Regions from separate parts of the Zoogloea sp. genome, predicted to be linked through region 2. Evidence: predicted binding sites of a transcription regulator. Region 2 holds the regulator's gene; the other holds the start of a gene.
The links. Region 2 encodes FliA, which starts transcription of late flagellar genes. Its sites were predicted from a motif close to CTAAAGTTNNNNNNNNNNNNGCCGNTA; they were not measured.

Region 1 (10,713 bases), on a different contig from region 2:
GCCACGCCTTTGCGCGCACGCCGAAGGTGGCGGGCATTCCGATCGGCCTGCCGTCGGACATGCCCAAGGCCTGGTTCGTCGCGCTGGCGGCCCTGTCCAAGTCGGCCACGCCGGCGCGGGTGCGCCATAACGCGGTGGCCGAGACGCCGGTGGTGGCGCCGGCCATCCGCAAGACCGGCTTGAAGTAGGGCGTGCCGGCGTCAGCCAGGCGAGCGCCCGTCGCGGTGTTGTGACGTGGTGGGCAGGCTGTTGCCGGAATGGCGGCGCTGGGCATCCAGTTTGTACAGCAGCAGGTTGGCGGCGCCGATTGCCGCCGGCACCAGCCCCCAGATCGCGCGTTCGGGATGGCGGCTGCTGACCAGCAGCGCGATGGCGATCGCAATGCCGACGGCGAGCAGCAGTACTCCGCGCCGCAGGTAGTCGTCGGAAGTCCGGCTGCGGCGGCACCCGCTGCCGCCGTCCAGCAGCTCCGGTGGCAGCGGCGAAGGTTCCATGCCCTGCGCGATGGCGGCCATGCGTTCGGCGTGGATCAGCTCGGCGATGCGGATGCGCCGGCGGTAGCGAAGGGCGGTGCTCACGATGGCGATGCCGATGCCGAGCACGATGGCGGTGAGGGGCAGCGCGGCGCGCAGGATGGCGACCAGTTCGCTGGAGTCGTCGATGGACATGTGTGCATTCCTGTGTGGGTTGATGCCCTTGATACCTGGCCGGGCGGTGGCCGGTTTCGCCGCCGCTGCAGATTTTTTTCGTACCCGCTTGAAACCGGCTTGCAGGTCGGGAAGTATCAAGCGGCATGGACCTCAACCCACCTCCTTCCCTGAGACTGCCGGATTCCGAGGCCGCCCGCCGCGATGCGGACATCGTCGCGCGGCTGGAGCAGGGCGACGGCGCCGCGGCTTTCGAACGGTTGGTGGCCCGCTACGAAGGTAAGGTCCATCGCCTGTGCATGGCCCTGCTGCGCGACGAGGCGCAGGCGCGTGATGCCGCCCAGGACGTGTTCCTGCGCGTATGGCGGGCGCTAGGGACTTACGATCACCGCAGCGCCGCGCTGTCCACCTGGCTGTACGCCATCGCCCGCAACCGCTGCCTGTCCCTGCTGGCACGGCGCGATCCGGACCATGCCTCCCTCAGCGTGCCGGAGGTGTGGGCCGAGGCGGAGGCCCTGGCCGCGCCGCCGGACATTGTTGGCGAAGGGCCGGCGGCCTTGCTCGCACGCTTGGTGGATGCGCTGCCGGTGGCGTACCGCAGCTGCCTGACGCTGTTCTACTACGAGGACCGCTCGGTGGCCGAGGTGGCGCAGATGCTGGGCTTGCCCGACGGCACCGTGAAGACCCACCTGCACAGGGCGCGCAAGCTGCTGCTCGCCGAGTTCCAGCGCCGCGGGCTGGATGAACCGGGGCTGTGGCTGTAGGAAGGAAGAAAGCATGGACAAGACGAATCCCGATAGCGCCGAAGCCCGCGCGCTGCATGCGCTGGACAGCGCACTGGGCAAGGTGCTGACGCCGCCACCGCTGCCCGACGGCTTCCGCCAGCAGTTGATGGCCGCCATGCTGCAGGATGCGGCGGCCGGCCTGGCCGCCCGGCAGGCCACGCTGGAGGCGGAGCACGCCCGCCTGCTGGCGGGCCTGAAGGCGGACCACGTAAGGTTGCGCCGCGATACGCTGGCGATCGTGGTCGGCTCGGCCTTTGCGGCTGGCGCCGCGTCCATGCTGCTGGCGCCATGGCTGGTGGAGGCATGGACGCTGGATACCGCCTGGGTCGGCCCGGTGCTGGCCAGTGTTCTCGGGCTGGGGTTGGCTGGCTGGGCCGGTCTGCGCCGCTTCGGCGTGAGGATCGGGAGCTAGTCGGGGCGGCGTTGTATCCTTCGGTCGAGACCACATCCCGTTCCGGCCGCCATGCTCCGTTGTTGCCCGCCTTTGTCGCTCCATTTCGAAACCGTTACGGGCGTTGCCGGAGCGCGTCCGTGAGCCGGGTGACGGTGGGGCCCTTCAACCGCGTTGAGGGCGACCTGGAGGTCAGCCTGGAGATGGAGAACGGGCTGGTGGCCGCGGCCTACGTCAATTCGCCCTTGTTCCGCGGTTTCGAGCAGATCCTGGTTGGGCGCGAGGCGCTGGATGCGCTGGTGATCGTGCCGCGCATCTGCGGCATCTGTTCGGTGTCCCAGTCGGCCGCCGCCGCCGCCGCGCTGGCCGACCTGGCCGGTGTGCAGCCGACGCCCAACGGCCGCCGGATGGGCAACCTGATCCTCGCCGCCGAGAACCTGGCCGACCATTTCACCCATTTCTACCTGTTCTTCATGCCGGATTTCGCCCGCGAGGCTTACCGGGCGCGGGCCTGGTTCCCGGCCGCCGAGGCGCGTTTCAAGGCAGTCAGCGGAACGGCCACGCGCGATGCGCTGCCGGCGCGGGCGGGTTTTCTGCAGATCATGGGCCTGCTCGCCGGCAAATGGCCCCATTCGCTGACGCTGCAGCCGGGTGGCGTGGCTCGGGCGCCTCAGGCGGCCGAGCGCCTGCGGGTTTTCGCGGCGCTGCGGGAGTTCCGCGGCTGGCTGGAGCGGCAGCTGTTCGGTGAGCGGCTGGAGGCCATCGCGGCCCTAGACTCCCAGGTCGCGCTGCATCGCTGGATGGACAGCCGACCGGCTGAGTCCAGCGATTTCCGCTTGTTCCTGGAGATCGCTGAGGATCTGCAGCTGGCGCGCTATGGGCGGGGCACCGACCGTTTCCTGAGCCACGGCGCCTATCCGAAGGAGGGCGGCGGCTGGCTGTTTCCGCGCGGCGTGCTCGACCTGCCGGCGGGAGCGCTGCAGCCCTTCCTGCCCGGTGACGTGCTGGAGGATGTCAGCCACGCCTGGCTGGAGGAGGAGCCGCCGCGCCATCCGTCGGAAGGCGAAACGCGGCCGGTGGAGGATAAGCCGGGTGCCTATACGTGGTGCAAGGCGCCGCGCTGGCAGCAGCAGGTTGTGGAGTGCGGCGCGCTGGCCCGCCAGGTCGTCGCCGGCCATCCGCTGATCCGCGAGCTGGTGGCCCAGGGTGGTGGCAATGTGTTCAGCCGGGTGGTGGCCCGCCTGCTGGAGCTGGCCATCGTGGTGCCGGCGATGGAAGCTTGGTTGCGCAACGTGGACGACAGCCCGTTCTGCGCCCAAGTGGCGCTGCCCGGCGATGGGCGGGGTGTGGGCTTGGTGGAGGCGGCCCGCGGCGCGCTGGGGCACTGGATCATCCTGCGCGGCGGGCACATCAGCCGCTATCAGATCATTGCGCCGACGACCTGGAACTTCTCCCCGCGGGACGCCGCGGACATCCCCGGCGCATTGGAGCAGGCCCTGGTCGGCCTGCCGGAAGACCAGCCGCTGCTGGTGCAGCACGTAGTGCGTAGTTTCGACCCCTGCATGGTCTGCACCGTCCACTGAGCAAGGGCGGAGGGGGTATCAGCGGTTCCCCTGGCGTTCTTCCCGCGGCCCTTCCGGACGCGGGCCACGATCATGGCCGGTACCGCGCTCCTGGCGCGGCGGTGGGCCGGCGTCGCGTGACGGCTCGGGGCGGGCCGGCATTGGTGAGAAGGCCCGTGGCGGCTCCTGACGTGGCGCGGCATGTTGTTCCTGGCGGGGCGGGGTGTTTGGCATGCCGCCGCTCCAGCCCGGATTTGGGGCCGGCATGGCGTTGCGGGGTGGTGCCTGGGGTGGCATGACCTCTTGCCGGGGTTGCGGATTGCGATCCCGGGTGCGCTCTCGTTCGCCGAAGTCTTCCGGCCGGCGTTGTTCGCGCCCCCAGTCCCGCTCGTGCGCGCGCTCCTGATTCCTGTCCCAGTCCCGCTCCCGGCCCCGTTCGATACGTGGGGGCGGGTAGGGCTGGCTCCAGCCGCTGGGGGGCGGAACGGCCCGCTGCGGATACATGGGGGCGACCGGCGGCGGCCGCTCGCGCCAGCGTTCTTGCCACCGCTCCCGCTCGCCGTACCACGGCTGGCGACGGTAATGGGCGCCCCAGTAGTCGCCGATGAAGAAGCTGATCAGCGGGATGCCGAGAGTCGGTCCGTACTGCAGGATGGGCACGCTGTTGCCCATCCACGGGTAATACAGGCCGCCGGCGAAGACCCAGCCGCGGGCACCGAAGGACAGCCGCACGTCGCACCACTGGTAATCCGGCAGGCAGCCGAACAGGCGCGCCTCCATGCCCGGCGACAAGGTCATCAGGATCGGAAAGTCGGGCGCCGGGCCGGCATACAGCTGGATCGGTTCCGCAATGAGGACGGTCTGGGCCTGGGCCGCGGCAGGTAACAGGGCCGCTACGAGGGCGAGGGGGCGGAGCATTGAGGCGACGGGCATGATGGGCTCCCGGGGTGGCCGGGTCAGGGCAAAGGCGAAGGATCCTGCTTTCATCTTAGAGCTCCTTCGTAAACGCTTCGACAGGACTCTGTAAGCGCAGATTACCACCGGCAGCGCCGGGCCATGAAAGCCTGTCGGCCCCTCATCGGGCAGTAAAGTTGCGGGGCAGAACGCCGTAGAGCAAGGCATCTTCACGCCTGTGCCGAGGTTTGCCATGAAAATCACCGCGTCTAGCATGGACATGCTCGCCAGCCATCGCAGCCAGGCCACGCACACGGTGGTCGAGCGTCTGGCGGCGTGGGTCGGGCGCCGGCCGGATGCGCCCGGGGAGGGCCGTTCGCCGCGCGGAGTGGTGGTCTCCGAGGCTGCCCGTCAGGTTCTCAGCCAGGAACAGGCCCAGGCCTCGTCTGCCGTGGGGAAGCCGGACGATGACGACGGGACGAAGAACGATCCCAAGCTGGCCCTGCTCAAGACCATCATCGAGCAACTGACTGGCCGGCGCATCCACCTGATGTCGGCCGACGCGCTGAGCTCCACGGAAAGTGCGGGAGCTCCTGCGGCTCCGGCGCAGGCACCCGCGCCCGAGTTCGGCATCGCCTACGACCGCACGGAAACCCGCACGGAGTCGGAGGAAAGCCATTTTTCGGCACGTGGCACGATCCAGACCGCCGACGGCAAGCGCATCGACTTCAGCGTCGCGCTGTCGATGAGTCGCAGCGAGACGACGACCAGCAGCCTGAGCCTGCGGGCCGGCAATGCGGTGAGCAAGGATCCGCTGGTGATCAACTTCGATGGCGATGCGGCGAGCCTTACGAGCCAGCGTTTCAGCTTCGATCTGATGGGGGATGGCCAGCAGGTGGACATGCCGCTGCTCGGCAAGGGTAGCGGCTTCGTGGTGCTGGATGCGGTGGGCAGCGGCCAGGTGACGTCTGGTCGCCAGCTGTTCGGGCCGACCAGTGGCGACGGCTTTGCCGATCTGGCCAAGTACGACGGTGACGCCAGTGGCTGGATCGATGAGGCTGATGCGGTGTTCGACCGCCTTGGGGTGTGGACGCCCGACGCCAGTGGCGGCGGCAGCGTCCGCTCCTTGCGCGAGGCTGGCGTCGGGGCGCTCTACCTCGGCCGCACGGCGACCCCGTTCACCCTGAAGGAGGGTCGCGAGCTGGGGGCCATTCGCAGCACGGGGGTGTATGTCGCCGAGGATGGCCGCGTCGGGACGATGCAGCAGGTCGATGTGAACGTCTGAGGCGTGCCCTTACGCGGCTTCCGTGGCGCCGATCTTGGCCTTGAAGGCCGGCGGGATGAGGGCGGCGCGCTTGGCCGCGTAGTCGAAGAACAGGATGCCCATCTTGCCGCGGGCCACCTCGCGGCCGCTGGCCTTGTCCGCAACCGTCCACATCAGGTCGAAGCCGTACTTGTTGTAATCGGCGGGGGCCATCGAGAACACCAGCGTCTCGCCGTGGAAGGCTTCCGACTTGTACTGCAGCGCTGCGTCGGCGACCACGATGCCGACGCCTTCGACGTCCAGCTCGTCATAGCCGAAAGAACGGAAGAAGCGCACCCGCGCCTCCGACAGCAGCGCGATGAGGGCGGCGTTGTCGAGGTGCTGGGCCTTGTTGATGTGGGTGATGTAGATCGGGATGTCGGTCGAGAAGAGGAACTGCTCGGGCAGTTCGATCTGGATGCGGGCCATGGAAATCCTTTGCGAAGGGTTATGTCATTGGCTCGATTATCGCAGTGCAGCGAAGCGCGTGGGGGCGTCGATTGCGGCGGAGGGAGGCGAGGGGCAGAATGCTTCGCCTGACCTTGCCTGGAGCGCCCAGTGGAACGTTTCACCATCTCCCTCGACGAAGACCTGGCCCGCGAGTTCGATGCGTTGATCGCGGCCCGCGGTTACTCGAACCGGTCCGAGGCAGTACGCGACATCCTGCGCGCGCAGCTGGAAACCAGTCGGCTGGCGCGGGAGGAGGCGGGGCACTGCATCGCCAACTTGTCCTACGTTTTTAACCACCACGAGCGCGAGCTGGCGGAGCGCGTCACCCACGACCAGCATGAACACCACGACCTCTGCGTGGCGACCCTGCACGCCCATCTGGATCACGACAATTGCATGGAAAGCGTCATCCTGCGTGGGCCGATCGCCGAGGTGCGGGCCTTTGCCGATGCGCTGATCGCCAAGCCGGGCATCCGCCACGGCGCGCTGAACCTGGTGACGGCGGAGTTCGGCGCGCAGAGCCATACTCACGGCCATAGCCATCCGCATGCCGATGGGTACGCCCATCCTTATCCCCATGGCCATTACCGGCCGCGGAGCTGAGCGTGGCGGACGGTGAGCGTCGCCTGCCCGACTCTTCCGCCTTGCTGGCCGCGGCGCCGGAGGGCGTGGGGGAGGGCGCCTGGATCGATGTGATCCAGAAGATGGACGAGGTCTATTCCGACCTGTTGCAGTACGAGGTCGCCCTCGAAGAGAAGAACGCCAAGCTGGAGGAGAGCCAGGGCTTCATCCTGTCCGTGCTGACCTCGATCTCCGACATTCTGGTGGTGTGCGACCGGCGCGGGCATATCGAGGAGGTGAACCGTTCGCTGGAGGTCTTTACCGGGCGGGCCTCGGAAGCCCTGCGCGGTATGCCCTTCTTCGAGTTGCTGGCCGATCCGGCGGCCGTCGAGGTGGCGCGCGGCTGGTTTGCTCTGCGCGGTGACGCGCCGACCCATGACTGCGAGCTGGCCCTGAAGGCTGCCGACGGCAGTGCGGTGCCGGTGTCCCTCAACTGCACCCCACGCTATTCGTCGGTCGGCAAATCCTTGGGGATGGTGGTTACCGGGCGCCCGGTGGGGGAGTTGCGCAAGGCCTATTCGGCATTGCGCCAAGCCCATGACGACCTGAAGCGGACCCAGCAGCAACTGCTGCATTCGGAAAAGATGGCCTCTCTTGGCCGCCTGGTGGCCGGCGTCGCCCATGAGCTCAACAACCCGATCAGTTTCATCCTCGGCAACACCCACGCGCTCAAGCGCTATGCGGGGCGGCTGGAAGAATACCTGGCGGCGGTGCATGCCTGCGAGCAGCCGGAGGTCTTGGGCGAGCTACGCCAGCGCCTGCGCATCGATCGCATCCTTGGCGATCTGGATCCGTTGATCGAAGGCACCATTGAAGGGGCTGAACGGACCCGAGACATCGTCGATGGCCTGAAGCGCTTTTCCGCACTGGATAGGGAAGAGAGCAGCCGTTTTGACCTGGTGGCGGTGATCGGTCGCTCGGTGACCTGGGTGTGCAAGGCGGCGCCAGAGCGCTTCGTGGTCGACGTCCGCCTGCCGGCCGAGCTGCCGGTGATCGGCTCGTCGGGGCAGATGCAACAGGTGGTGATGAACCTGGTGCAGAACGCCAGCGACGCCACCGCCGGTCAGGATACGGCGCGGCTGCAGATCGACGGGACTATTGAGGATGGGGATGTAGTGGTGCGCTTCCACGACAACGGGCCGGGTATCGATGCCCGTCATCTGCCGCACATCTTCGACCCCTTCTTTACCACCAAGCCTGTGGGCAGCGGCACCGGCTTGGGCCTGTCGATCAGCTACGGCATCGTCGAGCGTCATGGAGGGGGGCTGGCCGCTGGCAATCATCCCGGTGGTGGTGCGGAGTTCGTGCTGCGGTTGCCGTGGGCGGATGGCGCACGGAGGGTGTGATCCGAATGGAAGGCTGCTTTCCTCTCTGACTCCGGGGCTGGCAACAGGCTTGTCGTTATGTGGGGTGACGCGCCGGACGAAGCGCGGCTTGGTGCTATGGCACGGATGTTGTATGAACTAAGATAGTTTCTTCATACGGATCGTCCGGAATCGCGCCATGCCTGCATTGCCTTCCGATCATCTCGCCCTTGTGCTGCTGGTATTCGTCCTTGGCCTCAAGCACGGTTTCGATGCCGACCATCTCGCCACCATCGACGGTTTGACCCGTTTCAACGCCCGCGCCAACCCCGGCTGGGCGCGCTATTGCGGGACTTTGTTCTCCCTCGGCCACGGCGCGGTGGTGGTGGCCATCGCGCTGGCGGTGAGCCTGCTGTCCGGGGCCTGGTCGGCGCCAGAATGGCTGGAACTGTCGGGGGCCTGGATCTCGATCGCTTTCCTGATCCTGCTCGGCGTGCTCAATTTGCGTGCGGTCTTCGCCGCCGAAGCGCACGAATTGGTGCATCCGGTGGGGCTGAAAGGACGCTGGCTGGGCCGCCTCGGGCGGGCTGCTCATCCGGGTGGGGTGGCGGTGGTGGGAGCCTTGTTTGCATTGTCCTTCGATACGGTGAGCCAAGCCGCCTTGTTCGCGATGGCTGGCGTGCAGGCCGGCGGCTGCCTGCCGGCTGCAGGGCTGGGCCTGGTCTTCATGCTGGGCATGTTGCTTGCCGACGGCGCTAACGGCTGGTGGATTGCCCGCCTGATCGCTCGCGCCGACGGTACTGCGCGGGTGGCGTCACGGGTGATGGCGCTGGCGGTGGCAGGAATGAGCCTGCTGGTGGCTGCCTACGGACTGGCACGGATGCTGTCGCCCGCGCTGGAAGCCTGGGGCGAAGGCAAGGAGTTGACGCTTGGCGCCGCGGTCGTCGGCGTGATCTTCGCCAGCTTCCTGGTGGGGCTGAGGCTGGCCCGCGGGCGCGACGTGGCATCCCAATCGGTGGCCTGAGGGGCCGCCTCGTGGCAGGTCAGGACCACGGACAGGGAACAATTCGGTAGCATCCAGCCCTTCGGCCTTGATCGATCTTAAGGTCGGCCAGCGGCCGGGCCGGCAGATTACGCACTCTGCCGGGGCGCTTAAACTGACGGCACACGGCGCCGGCATCACCGATTCACTACGACGAGCAGCACTTGAAGACCGATACATCTTCTTTGGACCCCATCCCTGTCCGGGTGTCCGAATCCCTTGCTTGGCGCACCTTCGTGCGTATTGCCCCGTGATGACGGACCGCGGCGTGCTGCTTGCGCTGGCCGCGTCGCTCGCGCTGCATGGCGCTGCACTGGGGCTGGGCGGCCTTGCGCCGGCGACGGTCACGACACCGCCACGCCTGCTTGAGGCGCGCCTGGTGCAGGAGGAGGTGCAGCCGCCAAAGCCCAGGGTTCAGTCGCGCCAGGAGGCGCCGGCACGGCCTTTGAAGCGGGAAGTGACCCGGCAGGAGTCCCATCATGTGCCGATGGTGGCGCCTAGCGCGTCAGCGCCGGCACGCTTGGTCAACGAGCTTCCAGCCGAGCGCCCTGTGGCAACAGTAGCGAGCGGGGCGTCTACTGTAGCCGTCGCCCAGGGGGGCGGGGCTTCAGTCAGCGCACCCGTAGCCGCACCTGCGCCGACAGGAGCGGGGGGGGCTGCTGCAGCGTACTCGCCGGCCAGTTTCAACGCCGGCTATCTGCACAATCCGAAGCCTGCCTACCCGATGATGGCCCGCCGCCGTGGCCTGGAAGGCATTGTGCGTCTCGATGTGAGGGTCTCGGTCGAAGGCATTCCGACGGCGGTCAAGGTACGCGAGAGTTCGGGGCATGACAGTCTCGACGAGGCTGCGACGACGGCGGTGTGGCACTGGAAGTTCGTGCCGGCCAAGCGTGGCGGCGAGCCGATCGAGGATACAGTGGTGGTGCCAGTGCGTTTCCGTCTCGGCGATGACGCGGGTTGATTGGAGAGTGGTATGGCTTTGCATTTGTGGCTGGGGTTCTTCCTGACGACGCTGGTGGTGGCCCTGTCCCCGGGACCGGGGGCCGTGTTGAGCATGAGCGTCGGGATACGTCATGGCTATCGCCACGCGCTGAAGGCGATCCTTGGCCTGCAGACGGCGCTGCTGCTGCAGCTGGGGTTGGTCGGGCTTGGTCTGGGCGCCTTGCTGGCGGCCTCCGAGCTGGCCTTTCTGGCCGTCAAGCTGGCCGGCGCGGCCTATCTGGTGTGGCTGGGTATCCAGCGCTGGCGGGAGCCGCTGGCGCTCGCCGAGCCGGGGGCGGAAGTGAATCGGGCGTTCTACCGCCAGGGTATCCTGGTCAATCTGGGTAACCCCAAGGCGATCGTCTTCATCGCGGCCCTGGTGCCTCAGTTCATCGATCCTGCCGCGCCTCAGTGGCCGCAGTTCGCGGTGATCGCGCTAACCATGTGCAGTCTCGACTCCGCGGTGATGTCTTGTTACGCGCTGCTGGCAAGCCGCTTTCGCGGCGTGTTGAGCAGCCCTCGCCGGGGGTTGCTGGCCAACCGGGTCTTCGGCGGCATCTTCGTCGCTGCCGGCGCCCTGCTGGCGGGAACGTCGCGCCAGTGAGCGGAGAATCAGTCGTGTACGGCGAACTTGGTAAACAGGCGGTCGAGTTCGATCTCATCCGTACCGAACTCCTCCAGGGCTAGCTCAGCCCAGTCCGTCCAGTCGGGGGAGGGGCCGTCGCGCAGTCGG
Region 2 (10,713 bases):
GTGCTCCGTTACGCTTACTGACCGATGGTCAATGTTTTTTCCATCAGGGACTTTGCGGTCCCCATCACTTCCGCATTGGTCTGGTAGGCCCTGGAAGCGGAGATCATGTTGGTCATTTCTTCGACGACATTCACATTTGGGAGCGCTACATAACCTTCCGCATTGGCCGCCGGGCTCTTCGGATCGTAGGTCATTCGCATCGGCGCGGCGCTCTCCACGACCTGGGTTACGCGCACGCCCTGGGCGCCTGGGCCCGCCATCGGCGTCGCCGCGAACACGACCTGCTTGGCCTTGTACGGCTGGCCATTGCTGGAGGTGATGCTGTCGGCGTTGGCCAGGTTGCTGGCTGTCGTATTGAGACGCAGGGACTGCGCGGTGAGCGCACTGCCAGCCACGTGGAAGACATTGAGCATGCTCACGAACGTTCTCCTTACTGACCCTGGATAGCTTGCTGCATGGAGCGCAGCAGGCCGTTGATGAAAGTCACGCTGGCCTGGTACTGGACGGAATTTTCGGCAAAGGCGCTGCGCTCCACATCCATGCTGACCGTGTTGCCATCAATGGCGCCCTGCTCTTCCGTCCGGTACTTGAGGTTGCCATCCAGCCCCTGCTCCCCGCTGCCCGCCAGGTGACGGGCCGAGGTCGTAGCCATCGGCAGCCCACTAGACTTGCCTCCCAGCGCGCCGTTCAGCGCCTCCCGGAAATCGATATCACGTGCCTTGTAGTTGGGCGTATCGGCATTGGCGATGTTGGATGCGATCACCTGCTGGCGATAAGCCCGCACGTTCAACGCCGTCTGATGAAAGCGCAATGCGTTGTCCAGTCGATCAGCCATTCGATTCACCCCTAAAGTTCGTTTCCGTCGGTGCCGATACACTGTCTGTCACTCAGGGCACCACGGTTTTCGTGCATTTCAATGCAGCTTCCGTGCCAAGCACTCTACGCCGTGAAGCCCCCCTTTGATGGCTCAAACAAGCGGTGAATCCTTCTTCAATTTGAATGGCGCGCACTCCCCTCCGGTCGCAACGGCAAACTTTGCCGCTCGAACCGGCAACTAACGCCTGCCGCCCCACTGCACCGGAAAAGATCTGCGGATTTTTCGCACTCTTCCGGCCGACGTGGTCGAATGAGGACATCCGTCCAATCCCTCAGCCAATGAAGTCCGCCCTGCTCCGTTTAATCCCCGCACTGGCCCTGCCCGTTCTGCTCATCGCGCCACCGCCGGCCAGCGCCCGCCAGGATCCGGCCCCGGTACGCGCCGAGGTCGCACGTTTCCTCAACATCCAGAGCCGCAGCCTGCCGGGCGAGGTCAGCGTCCAGGTGGGCGACTTCGCCGCCGACAACGTGCTGCCCCCCTGCGTCCAGTTGGAGGCCTTCCTGCCCCCCGGGAGCCGACAGTGGGGCCGCCTGACTGTCGGCGTGCGCTGCCTCGCACCGAGTGCTTGGTCCGCCTACGTTCCTGCCGAGGTCCGCGTACGGGGCGTCTATCTGGTAACGGCGATCCCTTTGATGGCTGGCCAGATCGTCGGGCCCGACGACCTCCGCCGCGAAATCGGCGAACTGAGCGCCCAGGCGGCGGACGTGCTGACCGACCCATCCCAGGCCGTGGGCCATGCCGCCCGCATCTCCCTTGCCGCCGGCAAGCCGCTGGCCGCCAGCAACCTGCGCCTGCCGCCGGCCGTCGTCCAGGGACAGCCGGTGAAGGTCATTTCGCGCGGCCCCGGCTTCCAGGTCGCCAACGACGGCACCGCCCTCAGCACGGCCTCCGACGGCCAAGGCGCGCAGGTCCGGCTGAGCACCGGCCAGGTCGTGCGCGGCGTGGCCCGCAATGGCGGATTCGTCGAGATCATCACGCCATGACATTCGCACTCATGCCACTCGTTCAGGTTAAAGTTTTGCTCCGACGAGTCGTAGACCGAGACGAATTCTGGAAGAAAGGACAAGACCGTGAAGATTGAAAACTCAGTCAAAGCGACCGGTGGCCTGCCGTCCAACGACGGGCGAACCCGCGCGACCAAAGACACGCCCCGAACCCAGGCGAACAGCGGCGACACCGACAAGGTCGAGATTTCCTCCCTGTCGTCGCGACTGCAACAGATGGAAGAAACCATTGCCGGCACCCCCGTCGTGGACAGCGCAAAGGTCGACGAAATCAAGCAAGCCATGAGCGAGGGACGCTTTAAGGTGGATACCGGCAAGGTTGCCGACGGGCTGATCGAAAGCGTGCGCCAGATGCTGGCCTCCCAGACCGGACGCGCCTGATAGAGCATGGCCACCGTCGATCAGACCTTCGTTCACCGCCTTGCCGTGCTGATCGGCGAGGAACGTGACGGCCTGCAGAAATTCATCGCCTTGCTGCAGCAGGAAGAGGCCTTGCTGATAGCCGGCAAGATCGACACCCTGACCACCCTCGCGGAAGAGAAGACTGCGCTGTATCGCGCACTGCAGCGCCTGTCGGACGACCGGACGGTGATGTTTGCGCGGGTCGGCGCCCGGGTCAGCAATGAGAACATCCGGCTCGCCCTTGGCAGCCTGCCGGACGCGCTGACGAGCTGGGACGAGGTGATCGCCCTGGCCACAGAAGCGAAAGAGCGCAATCGCGTCAATGGCCAGTTGATCCGAGACCGCCTGCAAAACAACCAGCAGGCCCTCACCACGCTCCTCTCAGCTGCCGAGCACCCTCAGATCTACGGCCAGGACGGCCAATCACGCCCCACTGGCGGCGGCCGCCATCTCGGTTCGGCCTGAGCGCCACCCCTGGTCACCCGATCCGTTCAGCGCCGGCCCCCGCCGGCAACGGCCTCCGGTGCCACAGCCCCCGGCGCTGCAGCTGGCTGCGGAGGGGTAGCGTTCTGCGGCAGGATGGAGTCCGCCACCCCCGACGCCCTGACTGGCTTGTTTGGCTCCGGCTCGGCCACCCGCGATTCGATCAGGATGGTCACCCGTCGATTGCGGGCGCGCCCATCCGGCGTAGCGTTGTCCGCCACTGGACGCTGATCGCCATACCCGGCCGCAGTCAGACGGGAAGGCAGTACACCACTCTCGACGAACAGCCGCACCACGCTGGAGGCTCGTACCGCAGACAGCTCCCAGTTGGACGGAAACATCGCCGTCGCGATCGGCGTCACATCGGTATGCCCTTCCACGGTGATCGGAAACTCGGCGGCGGCCAGCACCTGAGCCACCGCGCGCAGCGCCCGCACCGCCTCGGGCCCGAGCTGGGCGTAGCCCGGCGCAAAGAGGACGCTGGCGTTGATCTCGACGGTGATGCCGAAGGCACCCTCGGTAACCCGCACCTGGCCATCAGCTACCAGCGGGGCCAGCACCTTTCGGATTTCCTCTGCCATGTTGCGTACCCGCTCAGCCTTCGAACGGCGCGCCTCGTCGGTCTCGCCCGCGGCGTTGGGCGGTGGCGTGGTGCTCGGGCGGATCGACTGGATCGGGTTCGAGACGATGCGCGGATTTTCGCTGTTGGCGATATTCCGGAAGGCGTTCACCACCGAATCGGACATGATCCGGTACTTGCCCTCGTTGAGCGACGACAGGGAATACATCACGACGAAAAAGGCGAACAGCAGGGTGATGAAATCGGCGTAGGAAACCAACCAGCGCTCGTGGTTCTCGTGCTCCTCCTCGCCCTTCCTGCGCCGCGCCATGGTCTATCCCACGTAGCCGCTGAGCCGGCGTTCGATGATGCGCGGGTTGTCACCATTGGCGATCCCGACCAGTCCGTCGAGCAGCATCTCGCGCATGGAGACCAGCGTACCAATAACGGCCATCAGCTTCTTCGAGACCGGCAGGAAGATCAGGTTGGCCGAGCCGACCCCGTAGATCGTTGCCACGAAGGCGACCGCGATCCCCGAGCCGAGACGGGACGGATCGGACAGGTTCTCCATCACGTGGATCAGGCCCATCACCGCCCCCAGGATGCCTATCGTCGGTGCGTAACCGCCGGCCGCCTCCCAGACCTTGGCCCCCTGCTTCATCTGGGCTTCCCAGGTATCGATGTCCACCTCCAGCACTTCGCGCAAGCGCTCGGGCTCGACCCCATCGACCAGCAGCTGCAGGCCCTTCTGGATGAAGGGGTCCTCCAGCGCAGGGATCTGCGCCTCCAGGGACAACAAGCCTTCCTTGCGGGCCACGTGACTCCACTCGACGATCTGGGCGATCAGCTCGGCATGGTTGAGCGCCGGCGGAACGAAGACCCAGCGGATCATCCGCACGCCGGTCCGGAATACCTGCAGTGAGCTTTGCAGCATGACAGCCCCGAGGGTGCCGCCGATGACGATCATGAAGGCCGTGGGCTGGATCAGCGACCCAACATGCCCCCCCTCCAGCACCTGGCCAATGAGAATTGCCGCCAGGGCAAGGGTGATCCCGATAAGACTGATGCTATCCATGCGTGCCCTCTGGCCGTCGTTCAGGGTGCCGCCGGCCGGCGGCCGCGGCCACGACCTTCACCCTTGGCCTTCGCCATGCCCTGCGCAGCCCCCGAAATACGGGCACGCAGGCGCGCGATCGCCTGGCTGTGCAACTGGCACACCCGCGACTCGGACACGCCGAGGACTTCGCCAATCTCGCGCAGGTTCATGTCCTGCTCATAATACAGGCCCATCACCGTCTGCTCCCGCTCCGGCAGGTCGTCGATGGCCCTCACCAGCACGTCACGCATGTTTCCCTCGAGCAGCAGGGTCAGCGGATCGTTGCCTTCCAGCGTGATGTGGCGCTCGAGATAATCGTCCTCACCCTCTCCGGTGAAATCCTCGAAGTACACCAGTTGGTAACCACGGGCCTCCTGCAACATGTGCTGGTAGTCGGAGAGAGGCAAGCCCAGAGAGTCGGCCAGTTCCTTCTCCGTCGGCGGGCGCCCATTCTGCTGCTCAAGCTGGTGGACGGCCGCCTCGATACGCCGCATGTCGCGCCGCAGGCTGCGCGGCAACCAGTCGTTCTCGCGCAGCCCGTCAAGCATGGCGCCCCGGACGCGCTGCACCGCGTAGGTCTCGAATTGCGCCCCCAGGCCTTCCTCGTAGCGGTTGATCGCATCGAGCAGGCCCAGCATGCCGTTCTGGATGATGTCCTCCACCTGGACGCTGGCCGGCAACTTGGCCATCAGGTGATAGGCAATACGCTTGACCAGCGGCGCGTACTGGACAACGAGTTGCTCTTTATCGAGGGTGCCGGAGGCGGTGTACATCTTTCATCGGCTTTCTGATCTGGGTTTCCGGGGCCGTCCGCATGTTACGAGACCCCCACCGGCAAGGCTACGCTTCTCACGGCCCCGTGCGACACAATCCACACCCACTCCCCTTTAGCCGGCCAGGCCGGCGCCGGCCTGGGCCGACCAGGCGCGCAGGCGACGGATGAAGGCACTGGCCCCGTCGGCGGGGTGGCGCGCACCGAGGGGCGTCGTCATCGCCTCGGCCAGCGGATCGCGCCCAACCTCGCCGCGCCATACCAGCGGCAGGCCGACGTGACGGGAACTGAAATCCTGCAGGCTTGCGAACAGCGCCGTCGCGTCAGCCCGGTCGCGAGCGCCGCTGACGGCGATCTCCAGCGAGCCGGCACCGGCCGCGGCCAATCCCTTGATCCATTGACAGGCTCCGCGCGCGCCCACACCACTCGCCTCAACCACCAGCAGGCGACGCCCGGCGGCACGGGCAAAGGGCGTCAGACGGCGGGCATCGCCGACCGTATGGATGGCCAGTAGGTCCGCACGGCGCTGAAGTTCGGCAATCCCGACCTCCAGCCGCTCGTGATGCCCCGCCCCGAGGAGCGGAACCGCCTGCACGGTGGCCGCTGCCGGCACGACCCACAGGCCGTCAGCCACCTCGCGCATCGTTTCAGAGACTTCATGCTGGCCCTGCAGCGCGCCGAGCAAATCGCCTCCTTCAGGAAAACCAAAAGCAGCCAGCAAGGAGCCCCGCTCGGGCGCATGTTCGTCGATCGCAACCACCCGCCGGGCACCATCGGTCAGCGCCAGCAGAACCTGCACCGCCAGATCGCGAGGCGAGCGTCCGGAGGCGAACAGCGCCACCACGGGGGACGGTGTACGACGGAAAAGACGACGCAGGCCGGCAGCCTGATCGGATGCGTGCAGCATCTTAGAGGCCTCCTCTCAGGCCCGTGCCGCCGCCCTTGCCTCCCGATGCCAGCATCAGGCCCGCTTCCAGGGGATCGAGGCGGAACGGCGAATTCGCCGGCAACTCGCGGAGCGCCTGCCCGAGGAGCTTGTCCCGGTTGGGCAGGTGCAGGTCTTCCGGCACCCGCTGGCCGTTGGCGACGTAAAACACCTCCACCTGGCGGCGGATGGCCACGTCGAGCACAGGAGCCAGGGACATGGCCTCATCCATCTTGGTGAGGATCACGCCGGCGAGATCATCGCCAGCATAGGCATTGACCACGTCGTCGAGGGTATCGCCCCGGCTGGTGGCGTTGAGCAGTAACAGGCGCGACACCTTACCGGCGCCGGTCAGCATGGCGGCCTGCTCGGCGACCATCTTGTCGCGTTGGCTCATGCCCATCGTGTCGATCAGCACCATGTGCTTGTCGCGCAGGCCGGCCAGAGTCTCGCGCAAATCGGTGGCATCGCGGACTACGAAGACTGGCACGCCGAGGATGCGGCCATAGATGCGCAGCTGTTCGTGGGCACCGATCCGGTAGCCATCGGTGGTGATCAGGGCCAGCTTGTCGGCACCGTGGCGTACCACGCAGCGGGCCGCCAGCTTGGCCGTGGTGGTGGTCTTGCCGACGCCGGTGGGCCCGACCAGCGCATACACGCCACCGCGGTCGATGATGTCCACGTCGCTGGCCATCGAACGGAAACGCTGATCAAGGGCCACCTGCAGCAGGCGATGCGCCTCCTCGGGCGCCTCGTCCTCCGGCACTTCTTCAGCCAGTTCGCGCGCCAGCATTGCCGAGAAGCCAGCCTCAAGCAGATCACCGATCAAGCGCGTACGCCCGGGCGTCGAACGGGCCATCTCCCCCCACGCGAAGCCGGCGAGCTGGCGCTCCAGCATGCCGCGGATGGCGGCCAACTCGTTGGCCATCTGGGAGTTGGCATTCTCCAGGGCGCGGATACGCGCCTCTTCCTCAATGCCTGCGGGGCGCTGGCGGGCTGCATTGTCGCGGGCCGGCGTCGCTTCCCGCGGCGGAACGGACTCGCTGCGCAGCGGCGAGCGGGGCGCCGGCGCCACCGCATGTTCTGCCGGCGGGCGGCGGACCTGGGCCGAGGCAGCGTTGAAAACGTCGCGGTTCAACTCGACGCGCGGAGGCGTGAAGTTCTGCACCGTCGGCGCCGGACGCTGGGGCGCAGCGGGGCGCGGCACCGACTGAGTCGGCGGCACGGACGCAGCCGCTACTTGCTGGCGATTGCCAGCCGCCCGTGAAAGGCTGACCCGGAAATCGTCGTCGAAGAAATCCTCGGGAGGCTTGGGAGCAGCCGCCGGCGCGGGAGCCGGGGCGGCAGCGGGCATCGCCTGCGCCTGGCTGCGCGCACGCTGGGCCGACTGCATGCTGGCCACGTCGCCAGCCGGCAAGGCCAGAATCTCGACGCCGCCATTGACGGCCCGATTGGACAGCACCACCGCATCCGGCCCAAGATCATCCTTCAACATGCGAAGGGCCTCGCGAGCGGTTTTGGCAAAGTAGCGCTTGACGTTCATGCTCCTGTCTCCGGGAACGAAGGCCTCAGGGGTCTGGACACGTGCAGACGCCAGCTGGCACTTCGGTAGCTTCCATTGTCGCCGCCCCGGCGCCCATCGAAGGCGCGGAAAAGACAGGTTTTAAGGCGCTATTCCCGCGCCAGTATCCGGGCGTTCTTCAGGACGTCACGGCGATCATCGCGGAAACCCGGATCAGACGAGTCTCGGGAACCTCGGAATTGGCCACCACCTTGAGGCTCGGCACAGCCCTGCGCAAGAAGCGTGACAGCAGCCAGCGCAGCGGCGCGGGCACCAGCAGCACCGGCGGCAAGCCGATGTCCTCCATGCGCTGGGCCGCCGCCGCGGTTTCGCGCAGCAGCGTATCGGCCAGGCCCGGCTCGATCGCCCCGCCCTCCGGTCCGCCGCCGGCCATCGCCTGCATCAGCACCCGCTCTAGCCCTGGGTCGAGGGCCATGACCTGGACCTCCCCGTTGCCCGGGAAAAGCCCTTGCACAATGGCCCGCCCCAGAGACTGGCGGACGCGGGTGGTAAGCTCCAGCGGATCCTGAATCCGCGGCGCGAACTCCGCCAACACTTCGATGATGGTGCGCATGTCGCGGATATTGACGCCCTCGTCGAGCAGGTTCTGCAGGACCCGCTGCACCGTGGCCAGCGACAGCATCTTGGGCACAAGGTCCTCCACCAGCTTCGGCGTTTCCTTGGCGATATGGTCGAGCAGCGCCTGGGTCTCGAGACGGCCGAGCAGCTCGGAGGCATGGCTGAGGATCACGTGATTCAGGTGGGTCGCCACCACCGTGCTGGCATCGACCACCGTATAGCCGAGCGCGTGGGCCTGCTCCCGCTGGCTCGCGTCGATCCACACGGCCGGCAGGCCAAAGGCCGGATCGGTCGTCTCCCGGCCATTGAGCGGACCGGCCACCCGGCCGGGGTTGATCGCCATGAACTGCCCGGGGAAGGCCGCCCCGGTGCCAACCTCGACCCCCTTCAGGACGATGCGGTACTCGTTGGGCTTGAGTTCCAGGTTGTCGCGAATATGCACCGGCGCCGCCAGGAAGCCGATATCGCGGGCAAACTTCTTGCGGAGCCCACGGATGCGCTTCAGCAGCTCGCCATCCTGGCCCTTGTCCACCATCGGGATCAGCCGGTAACCGACCTCCAGGCCCAGCACATCCACTGGCGTCACGTCGGCCCAGCTGGCCTCCTGACTCTCGACCGGTGCGGCCGGCGCCTCCGCCGGCGCCTCGGCTTCCTCGACGATCTCGGCCTGGCGCGCCCCGCCCTTCCAGGCCAGAAAGCCCAGACCACCGGCCAGCAGCAGGAAGACCAGATTCGGCATGCCGGGGATCAGGCCGAGGATGCCGAGGATCGCCGCGGTAAGGATCAGCACCTGCGGGTTGGTGAACACCTGGCCAATCAGCTGGGAACCCATGTCCCCCTCGTCGCCGACCCGGGACACCACCAGGCCCGCCGCAACGGAGATGATCAGTGCCGGCAACTGCGCCACCAGGCCGTCGCCGATGGTCAGCAGGGTATAGTTGTTGGCGGCCTGACCCAGCTCCATATTGTGCTGGAGCACCCCGACGACCAGGCCACCGACCACGTTGATCACCATGATCAGGATGCCGGCCACCGCGTCGCCGCGCACAAACTTCGAGGCACCGTCCATCGCGCCGTAGAAGTCCGCTTCCTGGGCGGTTTCGGCACGACGGCGCTTGGCCTCCTTCTCGTCGATGAGGCCGGCATTGAGGTCGGCGTCGATGGCCATCTGCTTGCCGGGCATCGCATCGAGGGTGAAGCGCGCGCCCACTTCGGCAATCCGTCCGGCACCCTTGGTGATCACCACGAAGTTGATCACCGTGAGGATGATGAACACCACCAGACCGACCGCAGTGTTGCCACCGACGAGAAAGTGCCCGAAGGCCTCGATGACCTTGCCCGCCGCATCTGGCCCCTTATGACCGTCCAACAGCACCACCCGAGTGGACGCCACGTTGAGGGACAGCCGAAGCAAGGTGGTCACCAGCAGCACCGTCGGAAATACCGAGAACTCCAGCGGCCTGAGGGTGTACATGGCGACCAGCATGACGATCACCGACACCGCGATGTTGAAGGTGAACATCAGGTCCAGCACGAAGGCCGGCAGCGGCAACACCATCATCGCCAGGATCAAGACGATGAGCAGCGGCCCGGCCAGGGCACGGATGTTGCTGGGCGCGAAGAGCGTTCGCAGGTTCAGGCTACCATTCATGGGGGCCATGATCCTCCTTCTCCAGCCCGATGAAAGGCGGGAGAACACAGGGATTTACCATCCAATTCAGGGCGAGCGGCGACGGCGGGCTCACTGCAGCTCGGGACGGCTCTCCGCGGGATCCATACCAGCCGGCACCGCCAGGCCGGTTGGCACCTCTGGCGGCAAGCCGCCTTCGGTAATCCAGTAGTTGAGCTGATACACGTAGGCCATCACCTCAGCAACCACCGTATAAAGAGCCGCCGGAATCTGTTGTTCGAGTTCGCAATGCGCGTACAGGGCGCGCGCCAGCGGCGGCGCCTCAAGAACCGGAATGCCGTTCTGCTGGGCCAGTTCTCGAATGTTCTGGGCGATCAGGTTCATCCCCTTTGCAATGACTACCGGCGCACCAGCGGCCTCCGGGTCATAACGCAGCGCTACCGCGTAATGGGTCGGGTTGGTCACCACCACGTTGGCGGTCGGCACATTGGCCATCATGCGACGGCGGGACATTTCGCGCTGGGCCGCCCGGATGCGCGCCTTGATCTGCGGATCACCCTCCTGCTCCTTCATCTCCTGGCGCAGCTCTTCCTTGGTCATGCGCAGCTTGCGGTGGTATTCCCACAATTGGTAAGGCACGTCGAGGGCGGCAATCAGCGCCAGGCTGGCAACGATCAGCAGGGTCGAGAACAGCACCAGGCTGGCAAAATCGTCGACGCTGGACTCGATCGGCTGCATCATCAGGCCGAACAGATGATCCCGTTCCCGCCACACCACCCACACCCCGACACTGGCCACCAGCACGGCCTTCAGGCTGGCCTTGAC

Region 1: the regulator FliA is predicted to act here: its motif matches at 4,471-4,497, upstream of ACE3RX_RS07310 (VCBS repeat-containing protein).

The regions. Positions count from the first base shown of each region.
Region 1 is NZ_JAYSDK010000009.1:1,254-11,966, reverse strand. Features, by position in the region: gene ACE3RX_RS07340 (HupU protein) at 1-188, shown strand, start outside; gene ACE3RX_RS07335 (DUF6249 domain-containing protein) at 201-668, opposite strand; gene ACE3RX_RS07330 (RNA polymerase sigma factor) at 794-1,411, shown strand; gene ACE3RX_RS07325 (hypothetical protein) at 1,425-1,844, shown strand; gene ACE3RX_RS07320 (nickel-dependent hydrogenase large subunit) at 1,964-3,406, shown strand; gene ACE3RX_RS07315 (hypothetical protein) at 3,425-4,318, opposite strand; gene ACE3RX_RS07310 (VCBS repeat-containing protein) at 4,533-5,564, shown strand; gene ACE3RX_RS07305 (acyl-CoA thioesterase) at 5,574-6,011, opposite strand; gene nikR (nickel-responsive transcriptional regulator NikR) at 6,141-6,635, shown strand; gene ACE3RX_RS07295 (sensor histidine kinase) at 6,638-7,999, shown strand; gene ACE3RX_RS07290 (nickel transporter) at 8,157-8,981, shown strand; gene ACE3RX_RS07285 (energy transducer TonB) at 9,253-9,960, shown strand; gene rhtB (homoserine/homoserine lactone efflux protein) at 9,973-10,584, shown strand; gene ACE3RX_RS07275 (HDOD domain-containing protein) at 10,593-10,713, opposite strand, start outside.
Region 2 is NZ_JAYSDK010000031.1:14,957-25,669, forward strand. Features, by position in the region: gene flgC (flagellar basal body rod protein FlgC) at 15-419, opposite strand; gene flgB (flagellar basal body rod protein FlgB) at 431-835, opposite strand; gene flgA (flagellar basal body P-ring formation chaperone FlgA) at 1,156-1,860, shown strand; gene flgM (flagellar biosynthesis anti-sigma factor FlgM) at 1,948-2,262, shown strand; gene ACE3RX_RS17315 (flagella synthesis protein FlgN) at 2,269-2,748, shown strand; gene motD (flagellar motor protein MotD) at 2,775-3,656, opposite strand; gene ACE3RX_RS17325 (flagellar motor protein) at 3,660-4,400, opposite strand; gene ACE3RX_RS17330 (RNA polymerase sigma factor FliA) at 4,421-5,194, opposite strand; gene ACE3RX_RS17335 (MinD/ParA family protein) at 5,309-6,100, opposite strand; gene flhF (flagellar biosynthesis protein FlhF) at 6,102-7,661, opposite strand; gene flhA (flagellar biosynthesis protein FlhA) at 7,819-9,909, opposite strand; gene flhB (flagellar biosynthesis protein FlhB) at 10,000-10,713, opposite strand, start outside.